DNA from 3 places in the Bacillus sp. S10(2024) genome. Region 2 is predicted to be linked to each of the others. Evidence: riboswitches for the same ligand, from Rfam matches in the RefSeq annotation. Region 2 holds a riboswitch; each other region holds the start of a gene.
The links. Region 2 has a riboswitch for thiamine pyrophosphate ahead of thiC (phosphomethylpyrimidine synthase ThiC). Riboswitches for the same ligand answer to the same signal wherever they lie in the genome.

Region 1: another riboswitch for thiamine pyrophosphate. It lies ahead of thiT (energy-coupled thiamine transporter ThiT); the one in region 2 lies ahead of thiC (phosphomethylpyrimidine synthase ThiC).
Region 3: another riboswitch for thiamine pyrophosphate. It lies ahead of thiM (hydroxyethylthiazole kinase); the one in region 2 lies ahead of thiC (phosphomethylpyrimidine synthase ThiC).

Annotation. Positions count from the first base shown of each region.
Region 1 covers NZ_JBFLUR010000002.1:4,214,186-4,220,986, reverse strand. The annotation lists gene feoB (ferrous iron transport protein B) at 1-1,896, opposite strand, end outside; gene AB1280_RS21455 (FeoA family protein) at 1,893-2,120, opposite strand; TPP riboswitch at 2,453-2,554, shown strand; gene thiT (energy-coupled thiamine transporter ThiT) at 2,641-3,240, shown strand; gene AB1280_RS21445 (hypothetical protein) at 3,281-3,604, opposite strand; gene AB1280_RS21440 (ABC transporter permease subunit) at 3,779-4,696, opposite strand; gene AB1280_RS21435 (ABC transporter permease subunit) at 4,689-5,591, opposite strand; gene hpt (hypoxanthine phosphoribosyltransferase) at 5,730-6,260, shown strand; gene fliB (flagellin lysine-N-methylase) at 6,459-6,801, shown strand, end outside.
Region 2 covers NZ_JBFLUR010000002.1:3,790,873-3,797,673, reverse strand. The annotation lists gene AB1280_RS19300 (arsenic transporter) at 1-824, shown strand, start outside; gene thiC (phosphomethylpyrimidine synthase ThiC) at 1,079-2,839, opposite strand; TPP riboswitch at 2,965-3,080, opposite strand; gene AB1280_RS19290 (arsenic transporter) at 3,280-4,638, shown strand; gene AB1280_RS19285 (DUF2642 domain-containing protein) at 4,684-5,376, shown strand; gene AB1280_RS19280 (lactate permease LctP family transporter) at 5,421-6,801, opposite strand, start outside.
Region 3 covers NZ_JBFLUR010000002.1:3,145,240-3,152,040, forward strand. The annotation lists partial or broken gene AB1280_RS15995 (threonine ammonia-lyase) at 1-119, opposite strand, end outside; gene thiE (thiamine phosphate synthase) at 385-1,038, opposite strand; gene thiM (hydroxyethylthiazole kinase) at 1,054-1,863, opposite strand; TPP riboswitch at 1,936-2,045, opposite strand; gene AB1280_RS16010 (DNA topoisomerase III) at 2,290-4,479, shown strand; gene AB1280_RS16015 (YhgE/Pip family protein) at 4,599-6,801, opposite strand, start outside.

The sequences.
Region 1 (6,801 bases), 420 kb from region 2:
TAGAGATCCTGTTTCACGACGGATAACCGCAACTGTTGCTAAACATGGTACATATAATAAAATAAAGAACATGAACGAATATGCTGATAACGTTGTGAAATGCGTACCGATTACGTTTCCTAGTACATCTTCTTTCACAGAATAAATAATTGCCATTGTCGAAACAACAACTTCTTTTGCTAAAAATCCTGTTAACAGAGATGCAGCTGCTTGCCATGTTCCAAAACCAAGCGGCGCAAGAATTGGAGCGAATAATCCACCAATCATTGCTAAGAAACTATCACCCATATCTACACCAAATCCAGATGGGCCCGCATAGTTTAATAACCAAATCACAACAGAACCACCGAAGATAAATGTACCTGCTTTACGTACAAATCCTTTTCCTTTTTCCCACGTACTACGCCATAATGTTTTTACTTGCGGCACACGGTAAGGCGGAAGTTCAATAACGAAAATAGATTTCTCTTCTTTTAAAACCGTAATAGACATAATTTTTGTAACGACTAACGCTAGAATAACACCAATGAGATATAAAGAAAATACAACAACCGCTTGACTATTTGGGAAAAAGACCCCTGCAAATAATGCATATACAGGTAAACGGGCTGAACATGACATAAACGGTGTCACTAAAATCGTAAGCAACCTCTCTTTTTCCTGTTCAATTGTTCTCGCTGCCATAATGCCTGGTACATTACAACCAAAACCGATAATCATAGGAATAAACGCTTTTCCGTTTAGTCCAAAAAACTCCATCACACGATCCATAACAACGGCAATACGCGCCATATATCCAGAATCTTCTAGTAATGAAATGAAGAAGAACAATACGAAAATTTGCGGTACGAATACTAATACAGCACCCACTCCTGCAATAATTCCATCTGTAACGAGCGCTCGAATGAAATCAGACGCTCCAATATTCGTAAGCCCTGCTGTTACCCAATCTGTAAGTGGACCACCGACAAATGCATCAAATTGATCAGATAAAGGCGTTCCAATCCACGAAAACGTAACTTGAAAAATTAAAAACATGATTCCTAAAAAGATCGGTATCCCCAAAATTTTATGCGTAATTAATTTATCAATTCTTTCCGAAAAAGGAATGCTTCCTTCTTTTTCATGACGAATCACACTTGTTTTCAACTTTTCAATATACGCTGCACGTACCCCGTATATGTGCTGATCTAGCGTAACATCTAATTCTTCTTCCAATGCAGAGCGAATTGCTACAAGTTCTTTATATACATGCGACTTGGTAAGTTCTTTCTCTACCACTTCGTTATTTCCTAAAAATTGAAGCGCAAGCCATCTTGCATGATCATCATTTTCTCGCTGCAATTTCTCCATAACGCGCTGGATTCCTGTCTCTACCGCTTTACCATACGAAAGAATAAACGGTTTCTGCTCCGCCTTATCGCTTTCATGAAGAGCAGCCAATAATTCCTCACAGCCTTTTCCACTTCTTGCTATAACGGGAATCACTGTTACACCTAGCATTTCAGATAACTTCTTTACATCAATCACAATCCCGCGTTGTTTTGCCACATCAATCATATTTAAACCAATAGAAAGTGGTTTTCCAAATTCCAACAATTGTAATGTTAAATGCATATTACGTTCAAATTGTGAAGAGTCCACAATATTTAACATATGATGAAATTCTTCTGTTAATAAAAACTGCGTAACAACCCCTTCATCACGGGATACAGGATTTAAATCGTATATACCTGGTAAATCTATTAACATTCCTTGCTTATCTTTTAACTTACCAATCTTTTTTTCTACGGTTACTCCGCTCCAGTTGCCAACATATTCATAAGAACCAGTAAGCGCATTAAACAATGATGTTTTTCCCGTATTCGGATTTCCTAGCAAAGCAACCTTGTTCACGTTAATTCCACCTTTATCATTTTCGCATCACAATGACGAATAGAGATTAATTGCCCACGGCATTCTAATGTACATGGACCATTAAGCATTGCTTTTTGTTTTATACAAAGCTCGCATCCTTCAGAAAATCCAAATGAAGCTAAGCGACGTTTTAATAATTTATCAAGAGATTGTAAATCTTTCACACGTACTTTTTCATCTATACTCATATCAACTAAATTCATCAAATTATCCCCCTCAAAAGATAACGATAATTATTATCAATATCAATTATAACATGACTCTCTGAAAAAACACTATACAATATGCTGTGAATTTATTACTATTTTTTGTACAATTTCAGCTTATTTAACATAAAAATTGTTGTTATATTGAATAAGGTCTGACCCGATCTCGCTTTCTACCTTTTTTAAACCTCGCACGTGGAAAAATAAAGAACTGACTACTTCTACGCACAGCCCATCCCTCTCGCCCTTCCTAAAAAGAAAAGGTATTATATTTTCATTTGCCATTCTTATCCATTGTTATTACAATAATAGTAACAATCTAAGAATCTCGTTGTCACAGGGGGAGCCGCGTTGCTGAGAGGGAATACTTTGTTCCGACCCTTAGAACCTGTTAGTTAATGCTAACGTAGGAATTGTGCAGACGTATATACATAAGTAGTGATTTTCAATTTGTGTATTTTCATCCCCCTATGATAAGGATTCTTCTTTTGTAACTTGGATGTAGGGGGATTTTTACATGCGTAACACAAATTTACAAGCAATGATAGAGGCAGCGATTCTCGCAGCATTTGCGTTAGTTATCGACATTTTGCCGCTCTCTATTAAACTTCCAACAGGCGGTTCTATCTCATTTGCTATGATTCCAATTTTTATTGTTGCTTACCGCTGGGGATTTAAAGCGAGTTTCTTAAGTGGTCTCGTTTGGGGATTATTACAAATTGTCGCAGCAGATGCAGCTATTTTTACACCGGTACAAGCGTTTATTGAATACTTCATCGCCTTTGCCTTTATTGGCTTTGCTGGATTATTTCATGCACCAATTCAACAAGCAATCGCCAATAAACAAAAAGCAAAAGCAACTATGTATATCATTATTGCTACGTTTATCGGCAGCTTAGCTCGTTACTTTTGGCACTTCATTGCCGGCGTAATCTTCTTTGGACAATATGCACCAAAAGGACAATCAGCTGTTTTATATTCCTTTATCTATAACGGCATCACAATGATTGGTTCTTTCGCAATGTGTGCGGTTCTACTTGTCGTTCTATTTACAACAGCACCGCGCTTATTTACAAGCTCGAATGCACATCATACAAACAGAAAAAAGATTGCTTAAACAGCAATCTTTTTTTACCTCAGTATTCCAAGTTATTTTCCTAATGTGATTCTCTTTTTCTTACGATTTCGGGAGTTTGAGAATGGAGTGCGCAGCTGCTCTCAAAATTATTCTTACCGTTTTGCTTATGAATCCAAGATTTCATCTCATTCCATAAAACAACTCTATGCACATCATACCCTATGTGATATTGCTCATTTATGTTCTCTTTGTAGTTCTCATTCCATTTGTACCATACTATTTTATCGCGTGAATCTACTGGTATTTCTCGCCGATCAATGACAGTTGTACAATCCTTATTATTAGCTAACATAATTGCGTCATTCTCTAATAATAAAGCAAGAGCCTCTGAGCGCTTCTCCATTCTCTTTCTCCCTTCAGTTGTAGTACCTAACGTCTTATTTCCCTAAAATGTGTGTGCCTTACATAGATAAGTTTATTCAAAATAACGTTGCTTAACTATCGATTAACCTTACAAAGAACCTTACATTTTTGTAAGAATTATAATATCAAATAAAAATATATAAATATAAAAATTTCATTTACAATCTTTCTCAAACTGCAATTCCTTATACCCATTCACAATTTTCGTCATACAAAATAATAAAATCATATAAAACAGAACTGGAATCATAATAATTCTCGGTTCAATCATGAGCTCTACATAATAATAACTAATCAAATTCGACCACTCATTTAAATATGGAAAATACAAGTTAAATTGGTCGTGCGTTTGTCCGGAAACAATCTTCGTTCCTCCAAGAAACAACTTAAAAATAGACAAATGCAACATAAGAAGGAGCACTTGTACCATTTGTTCTCCCACTTGAAAGATAATTTGTGGGCTTAGTGCCTTAATCATATGCGTTCGAAATACATGCCCTTTACTTCCTCCCAATAAGAATGAGCTTTGCACATAATCCTTCTGCCAAATCTGCTGAACTTCTTGCTGAAATAATCGCGTTAAACTCGGAAGGGCAACGAGAATGAACACGGCAATTTGTATATATAATAATTGGACATTTGTAACAACCTGCTCCGTCCGTATTTCATATATGACAAAAGGAGTGAGTAAGAAAAAACAAAAGATTGTTTGCGGAAATAGTTGCAAATTCATCAAAAAGTGATGGAAGAAAATTAATTTTCGCTTCACATGACTCATAAAAAAACCAATGCACAGCGATACAATAACTCTTACGACGGCAACAAATAGTGCAATTAAAATCGTGTATTTTGCCCCGTCCATTACCTTATAAAATAAATCTTCCCCTCTTCGATCTGTTCCGAACCAATACTCACGAGATGGAGAAAATGGTGCAGCTTCTACAAGTGTGTCATTTTCATCATAACGATATTGCTTCACTGCAGGTTCATGCTTTACATATGGCAGAAAAAAACTGATAAGAAGCAAAAGAAAAACAATGGTAACAAATATAATATGGAAGTGCCTACGCATACAATTTCTCCTTTCGCCATTGTAGAAATAGAACGACTCCATAAATAGGTACGATAAAAAGCAAAAGCAAATACACAATGACCGCTGGATCTTGACCACTCATTATAATGGACAATATCCCATTTGCATGAAACAGATATTCAAAAATGAACAAGTTTGTCACGAGAATTAACAATATATATTGCACGTGATTCATAACAGAAACGATAACATTCCGAAAAATATGTCTACACAAAATATACATTTCACTAAAACCTCGTGCCTTTGCGAAGGTAACATACTCTTGCTTTCGTTCCTCGCCGATAAGTAATAGTTGCAGTTGAAATAATGAGATAGTCGGTAAAACAGATAGAATGAGGATTGGTAGTACGATGGATGGATTTTGTTCTGTAGAAATTGGATTTAATGCTAAAAAGTCTATATTTCGATACACACTTATAATAAGAAGCTGAATAAAGAAAATAAAAAAGACATCCGGAACTGTCTTCAAAATGGATACAAACCCTTCTATTATTATACGAATGTTTCTTGGTAGCATAGCAACTCCTACACTACTGATAACTGCAAACAAAACAGATACAACGAATGCGCCGAAAATAAGCCCAATCGAATATATATAAGGCTTTATTACAACAGGAAAGAGCGGGTATTCCCTTTTCTGCATCACAAATACTTCTACATTATCTGGAATGGCTCGTACTTGCGTTCCAATTGTCATCTTTAACTGCGCAGGGTGCAATATCGAAGAGAAAACATTTATAATTTGCGAGAGGAACGGTTTCACATGAAATCCAACATCTCTTCCATCTACAAATAATGTTGGTAAACATACTAACAGAGTAAATGTCACTAGAAGCAAACAAATATGAACAAGAGTCACTAGAAGTTTCCGCATAGTCCACCTGCCTTTTTACTCTATTATATTCTTAATATTATGTGTATTCTATTTAAAGTAAGTACTCTTTTTTGACTTTTCCACCTCAATCCTTTACAGTCAAACTGTTCATAAGTTTTACAACGTAGGAGGCTTTCGATGGATATTCAAATAAAAGACACTTTAATCTCACAAGAACAGCTGCAAGAAAAAGTAAAAGAATTAGCGCTGCAAATCGAACGTGATTTTGAAGGAGAAGAAATTTTTGTTATTGCTGTGTTAAAAGGTTCTTTCGTATTTGCAGCAGATTTAATTCGCCATATTAAAAATGATGTAACAATTGACTTCATTTCGGCATCTAGCTATGGAAACCAAACAACAACAACTGGAAAAGTAAAATTATTAAAAGATATCGATGTAAATATTACTGGTAAAAACGTAATCGTAGTAGAAGATATTATCGATTCTGGTTTAACACTTCACTTCTTAAAAGACCATTTCTTAATGCATAAACCAAAAACGTTAAAATTCTGTACGCTTCTTGATAAACCAGAACGCCGTAAAGTTGACTTAACAGCGGAATATGTTGGCTTCGTAATCCCAGATGAATTTATCGTTGGTTACGGCATTGACTGTGCTGAGAAATATCGTAACTTACCGTTTATTGCATCAGTTGCAACAGATAAGTAATAAGACATACATACTTAGCAAAAAACGAGGTTGTCCCAAAAGTAAGGCTTTTGAGCAGCCTCGTCTTTTCATATTAATAAAAAAACGCCCTTTTTTCCGTCCAAAATATTGACTCAAATCCAATGTTGATAATCCTTATTTCTTAATATACAATTATTATATAATTATTAGTTTATTGTAACTAAGGAGACAAATACCATGACACTTACTAACACAAAAAATAGACCGCTGCTTGTTCCCCAATATATGCAACAATTCTCTTGTATAGGATCAGAGTGTGAAGATTCTTGTTGTATTGGGTGGAGAGTAACTGTTGATGAAGACACGTATAAAAAATACAAAAAATCTCGTGATTTAGAATTAAAGCCGCTTTTCAAAAATAAGGTAACAAGACAACGTTCAAATCCTTCTTCTGAGTCTTACGCTAAAATTCAAATGGAGGATGGAAGAAGATGTTCCTTCCTATCTGAAGAGAATCTTTGCAGAGTTCAATTAAAATTAGGAGAAGAGTATTTATCTAATACTTGTACAGTCTATCCTC
Region 2 (6,801 bases):
ATACAGCGATGATGTTTGTGCCTGCAACATTAGGACTTCTCTTTATGTCATGGCTCATGTATATAGTTGTGAAAAAGAAACTACCGAAACAACTACCAAAATCCGCTTACGACATCGAAGAAGTCTTCTTCACAAAACACTTCCATCCATTAAAAGGAAAAAATTCGATTAATACGAAAAGTAAACGCACGAAATTTATGTTAAAAGTGTTACTGTTTGTCTTCCTTATGCGTTGTCTTCTTTTCGTTGCCTCGTTCTTTGCAATTCCGATTGAAATTGTTGCCGTGATTGGCTCTCTCATTCTCCTCATATGGAGATGGTATTATTTACGAACAAACCCAGTCGATATACTAAAAAAGACACCATGGCACATTCTCATTTTCGCTTTTTCCATGTACGTTATGATTTACGGGCTTCATAATGCTGGATTAACAGCTTGGCTTGTCCAAGCATGCGAACCGATTGTCAATCAAAGTTTATTATATGCTAGCTTTACCATGGGGGGACTCGTTTCAATTCTATCAAACATCTTTAACAACCATCCTGCCTTAATGATTGGAACGATTACCTTAACAGAAATGGGATTAGATCCAGTTACCCTCAAAACCATCTATCTTGCAAACATCATTGGTAGCGATATGGGATCATTGTTATTACCAATCGGTACACTCGCTTCTCTTATTTGGATGTATATCCTAAAGCAAAATAAAATTAAAGTAAAATGGAAAGATTACTTGAGCGTCTCCTTAATTGTTATCCCACTCACCACAATCGTAACCCTCTTCCTCTTATTCTACTGGGTACAGCTCATTTTCGCCCGTTAACTTATCAAACGAAACAAAATCCCCCTGCTCTCGCTCAGCAGGGGGATGATTATTTATATTAGGTTAGGTACACATAATCATAGATTAAGAGATGTTTAGAAAGGCGCTTTCTATTTAAGGCCCTAGCATACAAAACAAAGTAGGCTCTCCACTTCCTTCTATCTTTGTTTTACATCGCACGTGGCAGATTCTATGCACGGCCAAACGCTCTCGCCCCCCTCAAAAAGAAAGGGTTTTTATTTCAGGTTTTCTACTTATTTATATAACTGACTACCCGCTTCTTTAAACTCTTCTGCTTTTTCTTTCATACCTTTCTCAATTGCTTCTGTTGTTTCTAAATCATTCTCTTTCGCATACTCACGAATATCATGCGAAATTCTCATACTGCAAAACTTCGGACCGCACATAGAGCAGAAATGCGCTGTCTTTGCTCCTTCTGCCGGCAATGTTTCATCGTGATATTCCATTGCACGTTCAGGATCTAATGATAAATTAAATTGATCACGCCAGCGAAATTCAAAGCGCGCTTTTGAAAGAGCATCATCACGCTCATGTGCTGTTTTATGACCTTTTGCAAGATCAGCAGCGTGCGCAGCAATTTTATACGTAATCACACCTTCACGAACGTCATCTTTGTTTGGCAGGCCAAGATGTTCTTTCGGTGTTACATAACAAAGCATTGCTGTACCAAACCAGCCGATCATCGCTGCACCGATTGCAGAAGTAATATGATCATAACCAGGTGCAATGTCTGTCGTTAATGGTCCAAGCGTATAAAACGGTGCACCGTGACAAATCTCCAGCTCTTTATCCATATTCTCTTTAATTAAATGCATCGGTACATGTCCTGGCCCTTCAATCATTACTTGGACGTCATGCTTCCAAGCAATTTTTGTAAGCTCTCCTAATGTTTCAAGCTCAGAAAATTGAGATTCGTCGTTTGCATCCGCAATCGAACCAGGGCGTAATCCATCTCCAAGAGAGAAGGAAACATCGTACTTCTTCATAATTTCACAAATTTCTTCAAAGTGTGTATACAAGAAGTTTTCTTGATGATGGTATAGGCACCACTGCGCCATAATCGAGCCGCCGCGTGACACAATTCCTGTTACACGCTTTGCTGTAAGCGGAATATAACGAAGCAGCACACCAGCATGAATGGTAAAGTAATCTACCCCCTGCTCCGCTTGTTCAATTAGCGTATCACGGTATACTTCCCACGTTAAATCTTCCGCAATTCCGTTTACCTTTTCAAGTGCTTGATAAATCGGCACTGTTCCAACTGGTACAGGAGCGTTACGAATAATCCATTCACGTGTCGTATGAATATTTTTCCCAGTAGAAAGGTCCATAATTGTATCAGCACCCCAGCGCGTTGCCCAAGTCATCTTCTCAACTTCTTCAGCAATAGATGATGAAACAGCCGAGTTCCCAATATTCGCATTTACTTTCACATGGAAGTTACGACCAATAATCATCGGTTCTGCTTCCGGGTGATTAATATTTGCTGGTAAAATAGCACGACCTTCAGCGATTTCCTTCCGCACAAATTCAGGCTCCACACCTTCGCGAATGGCTACATATTCCATCTCTGATGTGATGATACCTTTACGCGCATAATGCATTTGCGTAACATTTGCCCCGTCTTTTGCACGGAGTGGCTTCCGTCCCATTTGTGGGAATACAGGCGTATGTGTAGATGCTGCTTTCACTCCATCATCTTCCGGCTTCACTTCACGACCTTCATACTCTTCTACATCTCCTCGTTCCACAATCCAGCAGCGGCGCGGCGCCTGCATCCCCTTTTCTAACTCCACTTTGTAATTCGGATCTGTATAAGGACCACTCGTATCATACACACGAATAGCCGGGTTTGGCACACCGTTTGTATCGCTTTGTGCAATCTCACGCATTGGTACTTTCATGTCTTCACGCGTACCTTCTACATATACCTTCTTGCTTCCCGGTAAACTTGACTTCAACTCAATTTGCTCAGCTGAAACAGATTGTTTCATCACTTTTTCCTCCCCTGTGTCTTCACTTTTCTTGTGACAAGGATGAGAACTAGCGGCTAGCAATGCCAAATAAAAAAGCCAGGCCCATCATAAAGAATAGGACCTGGCTACATAAAGACATTGTTATGTAAAGCCGACAACTTCCCTCCGCTGGTACGAACCAGATCAGGTCCAAAGGGTTAAGAAGCTTCGACACGCTTCTCTCTCAGCCCAGCTCTATCGGGCACCCCCAGTTTTTCACTGATTAAATTTTTACTACGACCCTATCATACATCATTGTCTAAAAAATGCAAAGATATTTAATTTTTTCTTTTTCACTCAAAAATAGTTATTTCACTTAGTACAAGCCGAATCCGCACTTCATACATATGTAGTATAAACCTGTGTAGGAATATATTCTGTACGGACACTTCACTATAAGAACAGGAGTGAAAGAGTTGATAAACCTACAATCTACAATAACCATACTCGCGTTTCTCGGAACTATGCTCATCATCTTTTGGCGACCAAAAGGAATGAACGAAGCAATTCCAGCAACAGTTGGGGCAATGATTGTCATTTTAAGCGGCACGGTCTCTTTTGCCGACTTGGGTGATATTAGCTCAAAAATTATTGGCGCCGCCATAACAATTATGGCGACCATTGTTATGGCGATCGTTCTAGAAAGTTTCGGCTTTTTTCATTGGTGCGCTGTTCAACTTGCCCAAAAAGCTAAAAGCTCTGGTATTCGCCTCTTTTGGTATACAAATCTTCTTTGCTTCCTCATGACATTATTCTTTAATAATGATGGCAGCATCTTAATTACAACCCCTATTTTACTGCTTTTATTACATCATTTACGACTTACACATGATCAAAAAATACCCTACTTATTAAGCGGCGCACTCATCGCCACTGCCTCAAGTGCACCAATTGGTGTCAGCAATATTGTAAATTTAATTGCTTTAAAAATTGTCCATATGGATTTATACATGCATACAGCAATGATGTTTGTTCCTGCCACGTTAGGCCTTCTTTTTATGGCGTCCCTATTATTCCTCATCTTTCATAAACAATTACCGAAAACACTCCCGGTCTTACCGATATATTTAGATGAAAATTTCGTTAAAAAATCTTTTCATCCATTGCAACCAAGGCCCCAAATAGATGCAAATCGTAAGCGAACACAATTTATGTTCGGAATTCTATTATTTGTTTTATGCGTTCGCATCAGCTTGTTTATTGCATCGTACTTTCAATTTTCCATCGCCATCACGGCGGTCATTGGCTCTATTATTTTACTTGGGTGGAGATGGTACAAACTACGCATTTCACCGATTGACATGATTAAGAAAACACCCTGGTATGTGTTAGTTTTCGCATTTTCTATGTACGTAATTGTATATGGACTTCATAACATCGGTTTAACCGAATTTCTCGTCGCAAAACTTCATCCACTTATTACCAGTAGTTTATTTCATGCCGACTTTATTATGGGCGGCTTACTTTCTATCCTCTCTAACATCTTTAATAACCATCCTGCCTTAATGATTGGTACGATCGCCCTTACCGAAATGGGACTAGATCCGATTACATTGAAAACGATTTATCTTGCAAACATCATCGGTAGCGACATGGGCTCACTACTACTCCCAATTGGTACATTAGCAACCTTAATGTGGATGTATATTATAAGAAAAGGAAAAGTAAATATCAGCTGGGGAACGTATATGAAGGCGACATTTCTCGTCATTCCGCCAACTGTCATTTTCACGCTATTTTGCTTATATTATTGGTTGAAATTGGTCTTCGCAGCTTAAAAGCGAGAAAAAGGAACATATGTAATTACAAGAAAGGAGATTATTATGCTTCATTTACAAAAATATATGAATAAACCCATACAAGTAACAATATCCGGGGCGCTTCTCCCATTTGAAGGAATTATGATTGATAAAGGCTCAGATATTATTGTATTGTATGATGGAGAAAAATACATGTATATCTCTAGTTTACACATTCAACATTTAACTCCATCCACAGAATCCTTACTCTTTGAAAATCTCACAATTCCAGAATCTTTACTACCACAAGATATATTATCAACCGAATCTACAATTTCACTTCGAAAAACACTACAAGTAGCAAAAGGACAATATATTGAACTCGCACTATCACACGAACATTTTTTACATGGGTATGTCACTCATATTATGAATGACTATTTTGTATTTCTCTCACCTGTCTATCAAACATTATATATTCCATTTCATCACGTAAAATATCTTATTCCTTATCAAGAAGCTGAAACGCCTTATGGATTAGAAAGAGAAAAACTATCACCAGCAGCCTCCAAACTTACACTTGCCCGGACGTTTTCTGAACAATTGAAAAAACTAAAACAACATATTATATTACTTGATTTAGGCATACATGCTTACAAAGTTGGAAAATTAACGGAAGTAACGGACAATCAAATTGAACTTATTACAGCACGTAATCAACATTTTCATTTCAATTTATACCATATTAAAACTGTTCATTTCCCTTATCAGAAATAATAAAAAGGGGGACCTCATGATAAGAGAGGCCCCCTTGTTGTTGTTTACGGAATCATCCACGTTAAATAATAAGCTTGAATATATGTGATAATACCAATAATTGTTACAAAGAATAAACTATGCTTCACTGTGAAACGGAATAAATCCGATTCTTTCCCAGTAAGTCCAACTGCCGCACATGCAATTGCAATCGATTGCGGTGAAATCATTTTACCCGTTACACCACCTGTTGTATTTGCAGCAACAAGTAATACTTCCTTCACACCTACTTGCTGCGCTGTAATTGCTTGTAGGTTTGAGAACAATGCATTTGCAGATGTATCTGATCCTGTTAAGAATACCCCAATCCATCCAAGGAATGGTGAGAAGAACGGGAATAAGCTTCCAGTTCCTGCTAATGCTAATGCTAACGTCGATGAAAGTCCAGAGTAATTTGCAATAAATGCAAAACCAAGTACTAATCCAATTGATAGAATTGGCATTTTTAATTCTTGCAACGTTTCTTTAAATGTAGCTACTGCTTGTTTTGGACTCATTTTTAAAACAAACATTGTAATGATACATGCGATTAAAATTGCTGTTCCTGTTGCTGATAAAATATCAAGCTTCAATACAGCTTCATACGGCGTTGGTTTATTAACGATTGGCTCTGCCTTCATGACTAAATTATGCAGACCCGGAACTTTAAATTTAAATACTAAACTTTCAAGCGCGCCTCCTGGAACAAATAAATCTTTAAAGAATTTCTGGCTCCAAATAACAACCATTACCGTTAAAATAATAAACGGTGACCACGCTTTCAAAACTTTTCCTGCTACTAAATTCACTGTAGAATCAGCATCTACCGTTGCCGCTGCTTCTTCTTGTCCTTTTCCAGAACGATAAATTTCTTTTGGTTGCCATACTTTTAAGAATAATGCTAAGCTCACTAAGCTTACTAATGCTGATGTAATGTCTGGAAGCTCAGGTCCAAGATATGTTGCTGTAATAAACTGCGTAATCCCGAACGAGCCGCCTGCTACCAATAATGCAGGCCACGTTTGCTTCACACCTTTTAATCCATCCATTAAGAATACGATGAAAAATGGAACAAATAATGATAGAAGCGGTAATTGATGCCCAGCCATTTGTCCTACTTTATGAGGATCAATACCTGTTACTTGACCAGCTACTAAAATCGGAATACCCATAGCCCCAAACGCTACCGGCGCTGTATTGGCGATTAAACAAAGTCCCGCTGCGTATAATGGATTTAAACCAAGTCCCGCAAGAAGCGCAGCTGTAATTGCTACCGGTGCACCAAACCCAGCTGCCCCCTCTAAAAACGCACCGAATGAAAACCCAATTAAAATAACAAGTAAACGATGATCACTTGTTATAGAAAGAACAGATGCACGAATAATATCAAACTGTCCTGTTTTTACT
Region 3 (6,801 bases), 650 kb from region 2:
GTCTCAAGAGAAAGATGAAGCTGTGCATAACCTGGGAATACTTTCGATCCAATTCTCTCTAAATGAATGTGAGGAACATTTGCTTCTAAATCGGTGATAATTTGTAATACTTGCTGCAATATTTCTAGCCCAATTGTTCCTTGTTCAACGATCACACGTCATCAAATGGATGAACAAATGTCGCTCCAGTTCGCTCTTTTAAATCAAGTGCATAAGCTAATGCTTCATTTTTTCATGAGCTGCTATAATATTTTGTAACGTAATCATGTTGTCGCCTCTGAAACAGTATATTCATACACTTTAGTTTCAACGGCACAATTTGTTTTATACAAAAAAAGAACCATTTCTGCACATGAGAAATCGTTCTTTTCATATATGAACCCGTTATTTTTTTACTAACTCCGCTAATTTTTTCGTACTATCAAAAGGGGAATCTGCTAAACTAATTGCTGAAATCACAGAAACTCCATCCGCCCCGGCTTCCACGACAGAAGCAGCATTGTAGGCGGTAATCCCACCAATACCGACAATCGGAATTTCAATACCACTTTCACGGAAAAAACGTAATCCTGCCGTTCCTTGTACCGCTTTTGCATCTTTTTTCGTGGTTGTTTGAAAAATCGGTCCTACTCCTAAATAATCCGCACCATTTTCAATCGCAAAACGAGCTTCTTCTATTGTATGAGCGGACACACCAATGATTTTATCCCCCATTTTTTCACGTACAATCTGAATGTTTTCATCATCTTGCCCAACATGAACCCCATCTGCCTCTAACGCTAGTGCTAATTCCACATCATCATTTACAATAAAAGGAACATGATACTCTTTACATAAGGATTGCAACTGCTTTGCAAATGCATATCGGATTTCCCCCGTTAACGCTCCGTCACCTTTTTCACGGTATTGAAAAAGTGTAACTCCACCATCAAGTGCTTCTTTCATAACTTGTAATGGATCTTTTCTGCAATTGTTACTTCCCATAATAAAATACACTTGTAATAACTCCGACATCTGCCGTTTATCAATACGTGCCATTTCCCTCATCCCTTCTTAACGAATTTCTTCAACATTTCCATATTGTTCAACGTCTTCTGCCTTAACGCTTGCTAACTGATTTAAAAATTCAATTTGGAAACTTCCCGGCCCTTGTTCAGCTGTTTTACTTACAGCAATTTCTGCCGCTACACCGTAAAATGTTACCGCCGCAACAGCCGCTTTTACATAATCGTTTTCGATTGCTGCAAACGCTCCGATAACGGATGTTAATAAACAACCCGTTCCTGTTACTTTCGTTAAAATGGGATGACCGTTACGAAGAATGAAAGTTCTTTCTCCATCTGTTATCACGTCTTCTTTTCCAGTAATAACGATAATTGTGTTTAGCTGCTCTGCTGCTTGTTTCGCAACTGAAACAACATCACCATTTCCTCCCCCTGCATCAACACCTTTAATCTCCCATTTCTCATCAATCACATTTGCTATTTCTGCTGCATTGCCACGCATGATTGCTAGCTTTACTTCACTTGGAATATACCTTGCCACTTCTGTTCGATACGAAGTTGCCCCAGCACCGACCGGATCAAATACAACTGGTACATTGTGCGTATTTGCTGACTTTCCAGCAATAAGCATCGCCTCTACTTCTTCTTGGTGAAGTGTTCCCATATTTAAAACGAGCGCTCCCGCGATACTTGCCATTTCAGCTACTTCTTCTTTCGCATATGCCATCACAGGCGATGTACCTAATGCCAGTAATCCATTGGCAGTAAAATTTGTCACAACGACATTTGTAATATTATGAACAAGCGGATTTCTTTCTCGTACTGTCTCAACTACTTGTGCAATTTTTTTCATTTTCATATGTATCTCTCCTTTTTTATAACGGGAGATATAGCAAAAAAGACACTTTTGCGCATGCAAAGTGTCTTCATAATGTGCTTTTTACACTCTCCCTACGCTGGCATTACCCAACAGGTTCAAATGGTCAACGACGGATTAGCCGTACTCTCAGTTTGCATCCACAAACTCCCATGTGTTTTCTTATTCATCTACTTCAGTAGTCTACTCCGTTTCTATTGAAATAACAAGTTGAAAAAAAGATATAAAAACCTCTTTTTTCGATAGGTGAGAGCACCTGGCCATGCATAGGAGCGGTCATGTTGTGTTTTGCATAGCAGCGACTTAGAAACATGAAAACTACAATATGGTTCAAATCTTCGGAATAACTGAATCCGAAGGGGATGTATGCTATAGTTAACTTACGGAAATTGAAAGGATGTTTGAAATATGGCAAAAAGTGTAATAATTGCTGAAAAACCTTCTGTTGCACGTGATATTGCGCGTGTATTGAAGTGCGATAAAAAAGGAAATGGTTACATTGAGGGCAGTAAATATATTGTTACGTGGGCTTTAGGGCACCTCGTTACATTAGCAGACCCAGAAAGTTATGATGTGAAGTATAAAAAGTGGAATCTAGAAGATCTTCCGATGCTGCCGGAACGCTTAAAATTAACGGTGATTAAACAAACTGGCAAGCAATTTAATGCTGTGAAAAGTCAATTGACTAGAAATGATGTAAATGAAATTATCGTAGCTACAGACGCTGGTCGCGAAGGTGAATTAGTAGCTCGTTGGATTATTGATAAAGTTAGAATGAATAAGCCGATTAAACGTCTATGGATTTCATCTGTTACCGATAAAGCAATCAAAGATGGCTTTGCCAATTTGAAGCCAGGTAAAGCGTACGACAATTTATACGCTTCAGCGGTTGCCCGTTCGGAAGCTGACTGGTATATCGGCCTTAATGCAACACGTGCATTAACTACAAGATTCAATGCACAATTAAATTGCGGTCGTGTTCAAACACCTACTGTAGCGATTATTGCAGGACGTGAGGACGAAATTAAAAACTTCAAAGCACAAACCTACTACGGTATTGAAGCACAAACAACAGAGAAGTTAAAGCTTACTTGGCAAGATGGGAAAGGCAATAGCCGCAGCTTTGATAAAGAAAAAATTGATGCGATTGTGAAAAAATTAGGAAAGCAAAATGCGACTGTAGTAGAAATTGAGAAAAAACCTAAGAAGTCGTTTGCTCCTGGTCTTTATGACTTAACAGAGTTACAACGTGATGCAAATAAAATTTTTGGTTATTCTGCAAAAGAAACATTAAATATTATGCAGAAACTTTATGAACAGCACAAAGTATTAACATATCCGCGTACAGATTCACGTTATATCTCATCTGACATTGTAGGAACACTTCCAGAACGTCTGAAAGCTTGCGGAGTAGGTGAGTATCGTTCTTTAGCCAATAAAGTCTTAACGAAACCAATCAAAGCTTCTAAATCTTTTGTTGATGATAGTAAAGTAAGTGATCACCATGCAATCATTCCAACAGAAAGCTATGTAAACTTCTCAGCTTTCGCAGATAAGGAGCGCAAAGTTTACGATTTAGTTGTAAAACGTTTCTTAGCAGTTTTATTCCCTGCTTTCGAATACGAACAACTAACGTTACGTGCAAAGATCGGTGATGAAAATTTCGTCGCACGCGGCAAAACAATTGTGAATTCTGGCTGGAAAGAAGTATATGAAAATCGCTTTGAAGATGACGATGCAGCAGACGACTTGAAGGAACAAATTTTACCTCGCATCGAAAAAGGCGATACATTAAACGTAAAACTAATTGCAGGGACAGCTGGTCAAACGAAGCCACCTGCACGTTTTAATGAAGCGACATTACTTTCAGCAATGGAAAATCCAACAAAGTACATGGACACGCAAAACAAACAGCTTGCAGACACATTAAAATCAACCGGCGGACTAGGTACAGTTGCTACACGTGCTGACATTATTGATAAATTGTTCAATTCGTTCTTAATTGAAAAACGTGGCAAAGACATTCACATTACATCAAAAGGCCGTCAATTACTGGATTTAGCACCAGAAGAGTTAAAATCCCCTACACTAACTGCTGAGTGGGAGCAAAAACTTGAGGCCATTGCGAAAGGAAAATTGAAAAAAGAAGTATTTATTTCCGAAATGAAAAACTACACAAAAGAAATTGTTTCCGAAATTAAATCGAGCGATAAAAAATATAAGCACGACAACATTTCCACAAAAACTTGCCCAGACTGCGGCAAACCAATGCTAGAAGTAAACGGTAAAAAAGGAAAAATGCTTGTATGCCAAGATCGTGAATGCGGCCATCGTAAAAATGTATCCCGCACGACAAATGCACGCTGCCCGCAATGTAAGAAAAAACTAGAACTTCGCGGTGAAGGAGAAGGCCAAATCTTCGCATGTAAATGCGGCTATCGTGAGAAGCTTTCCTCATTCCAAGAACGTCGTAAAAAAGAATCAGGTAACAAAGCAGATAAACGTGCCGTTCAAAAATACATGAAACAGCAACAACAGCAGGAAGAACCTCTGAATAATGCATTAGCAGAAGCATTAAAGAAATTGAAGTTTGATTAAAAGGAGTTGGCTTGCCAACTCCTTTTTCCATGCCCACTAATATATCGGCGCCTCGACGTTATTCAACATAACTCTCCATAAACAAAAGGTTCCTACCAATTGGCAGGAACCTTTTGTTATTAATGAATTATCTTACTTCCTTTTGCATTTTCTACAAACTTTTCGCTCGACTTATTAATTGGCTTTTTCAAGACCAAGGCAATAATAAGCATGACAACTACCCATATACATAATACGAGAAGGTCTTTCCATACAATACCCCAAAGCATACCGCCTACTGTCTCACGAATAATACGAATTGCATACGTGAACGGCAGGAATGGATAAAGTGCTTGGAAGAACTTCGGCGTCATTTGAATTGGGAATGTTCCCCCTGAACCAGCAACTTGTAGTACAAGTAACACGATTGCCATAGATTTACCGATGTTTCCAAATACAGAAACAAGTGAGTATACAATACAAACGAACACTCCAGCAATTAACATGCTAAATAGGACAAACCAGAATTTATCAACTACATAAGTGCCCAGTATGAACATATCTCCCATTGCTACGATAAATGCCTGAGCAAGACCGACCGTTAAGAATGTTAAGAAACGGCCGAAGTAAATTTGATAACTTTTATACTCCGCATCTTCCTCATGTACTTCTACTGTTAATAATGACACCATGAGCAATGCCCCTACCCATAACGCTAACACTGTGTAGAACGGCGACATTGCTGAACCGTAGTTTGGAATTGGATATAATTTGTTCTCTTTTAAGTTTACTGGACTTGCGAAATAATCACTTTGTTTCTCGACATCATGTTTTAATAAACGAATGATGTCTTTTAAATCTTCTTGGGATTCAAATTCGCGAATTTTATTAGCAATTTCTTTAATTTTCTTCTCAGCTTCTGGAAGCTCTGCTTTTACTTTTTCAACTTTGTCTTTGCCAAGAACTAACCCTTTTGATGCATCCTCTAATAACTTCTTCACATCAGGCAACTTTGCATTCGCTGTGTTTAAAACATCTGCTGTGTTTTTGTTTATTCTTTTCGTTTTAACAATTGCATCATTGAAACTTGGGACAATTTCAGAGTCGTAGCGTGCTAAAATATCACCTATTTCTTGAGATGCATCTTTAGCTGCTGCATTTACACCATCTATATCCTCTTTTGATGGTAGTTTCCCACTATTAATGAAATCAAGCATTTTATTTGTTGCATTAATGCCCTTTTGCATTTTTCCTTTTGCATCATTTAATTGCGCTACAGTCTCAGGAATATTTGTTGTTTTTCCTGCGTCACCAGCAAGCTTATCTGCGCTATTTAATACAGGGATAATTCCGTCAATCAGATTAATTCCCTTTTGAAGCTGTGATTGGGTATCGTATAGCCCTTGTTTCATCGCTTCTAAAGTTCCTTTATCACCTACACCGTTATCAAGGATATTCATTAATTTATTCGTAATATCAATAATACCATCTGTAAGTCCTACAATACCTTTAGCTGCACTATCGATTTGGTTTAAAGCATTTTCAATGGTCTGTTTATTCTTTTTTGGATCGTTCGCTGCTTCTACTGCCTTTTTTGCAGCTACGTTAATTTTAGCAAACTCTTCATTAAGGACATTTAAGCTACTCATAAGCTTATCTTTTTGAGGGATATCAGAATTTTGCACCATTTTCATGAGTAACTCAGTTTGTTCAATACCAAATGCAGATAATTGCTCTATTCCTTCGACCATTTCCTTGACCTTTGCCGGATCAACTTTATTTAGTTCTTCTTTTGCCTTATCTGTATAACCAGAAATCTTTTGCGAAACTTCCTTTATTGTATTTGCTGTATTTTGTACAGATTTAATTTGCTCTTTCATCGTTTCCTTATTTACATTTTTCAACGGATCTTTTAATAAATCCGTAATCTGCGCCGTACTATCAGCAGCTTTTTTCGCATACGTTAAGTCTCTCTTAATCGCCGCTGGTGCCTCATCCAGCGTTTGATCATTTGCTGCAAAGAACGAATCTACATCCTTCGTCAATTGCTGGCTATCTTGAATAATACTTTCAACCTTTGGCATCGTATCTTGTGCTGTTTTGACAAGATCCTGCGCTGTGCCAGCATCTGTTAATGCTGTATCCACCACTTTATTGATTTCTGGCATTTGCGCTTCTAATTTGAAAACGAGATCTTTTACCTTTTCGATACTTGGTAAGTTTGTTTCTAAGTCGATTCCAAGCTCATTAAAGATTTTGAAAATCTCACCATTTGCTGTTTTGACAAAATTTTTACCTATTTCTTCAACAATACCAGACGCACCTTTTGAAGTGATTTTTGGT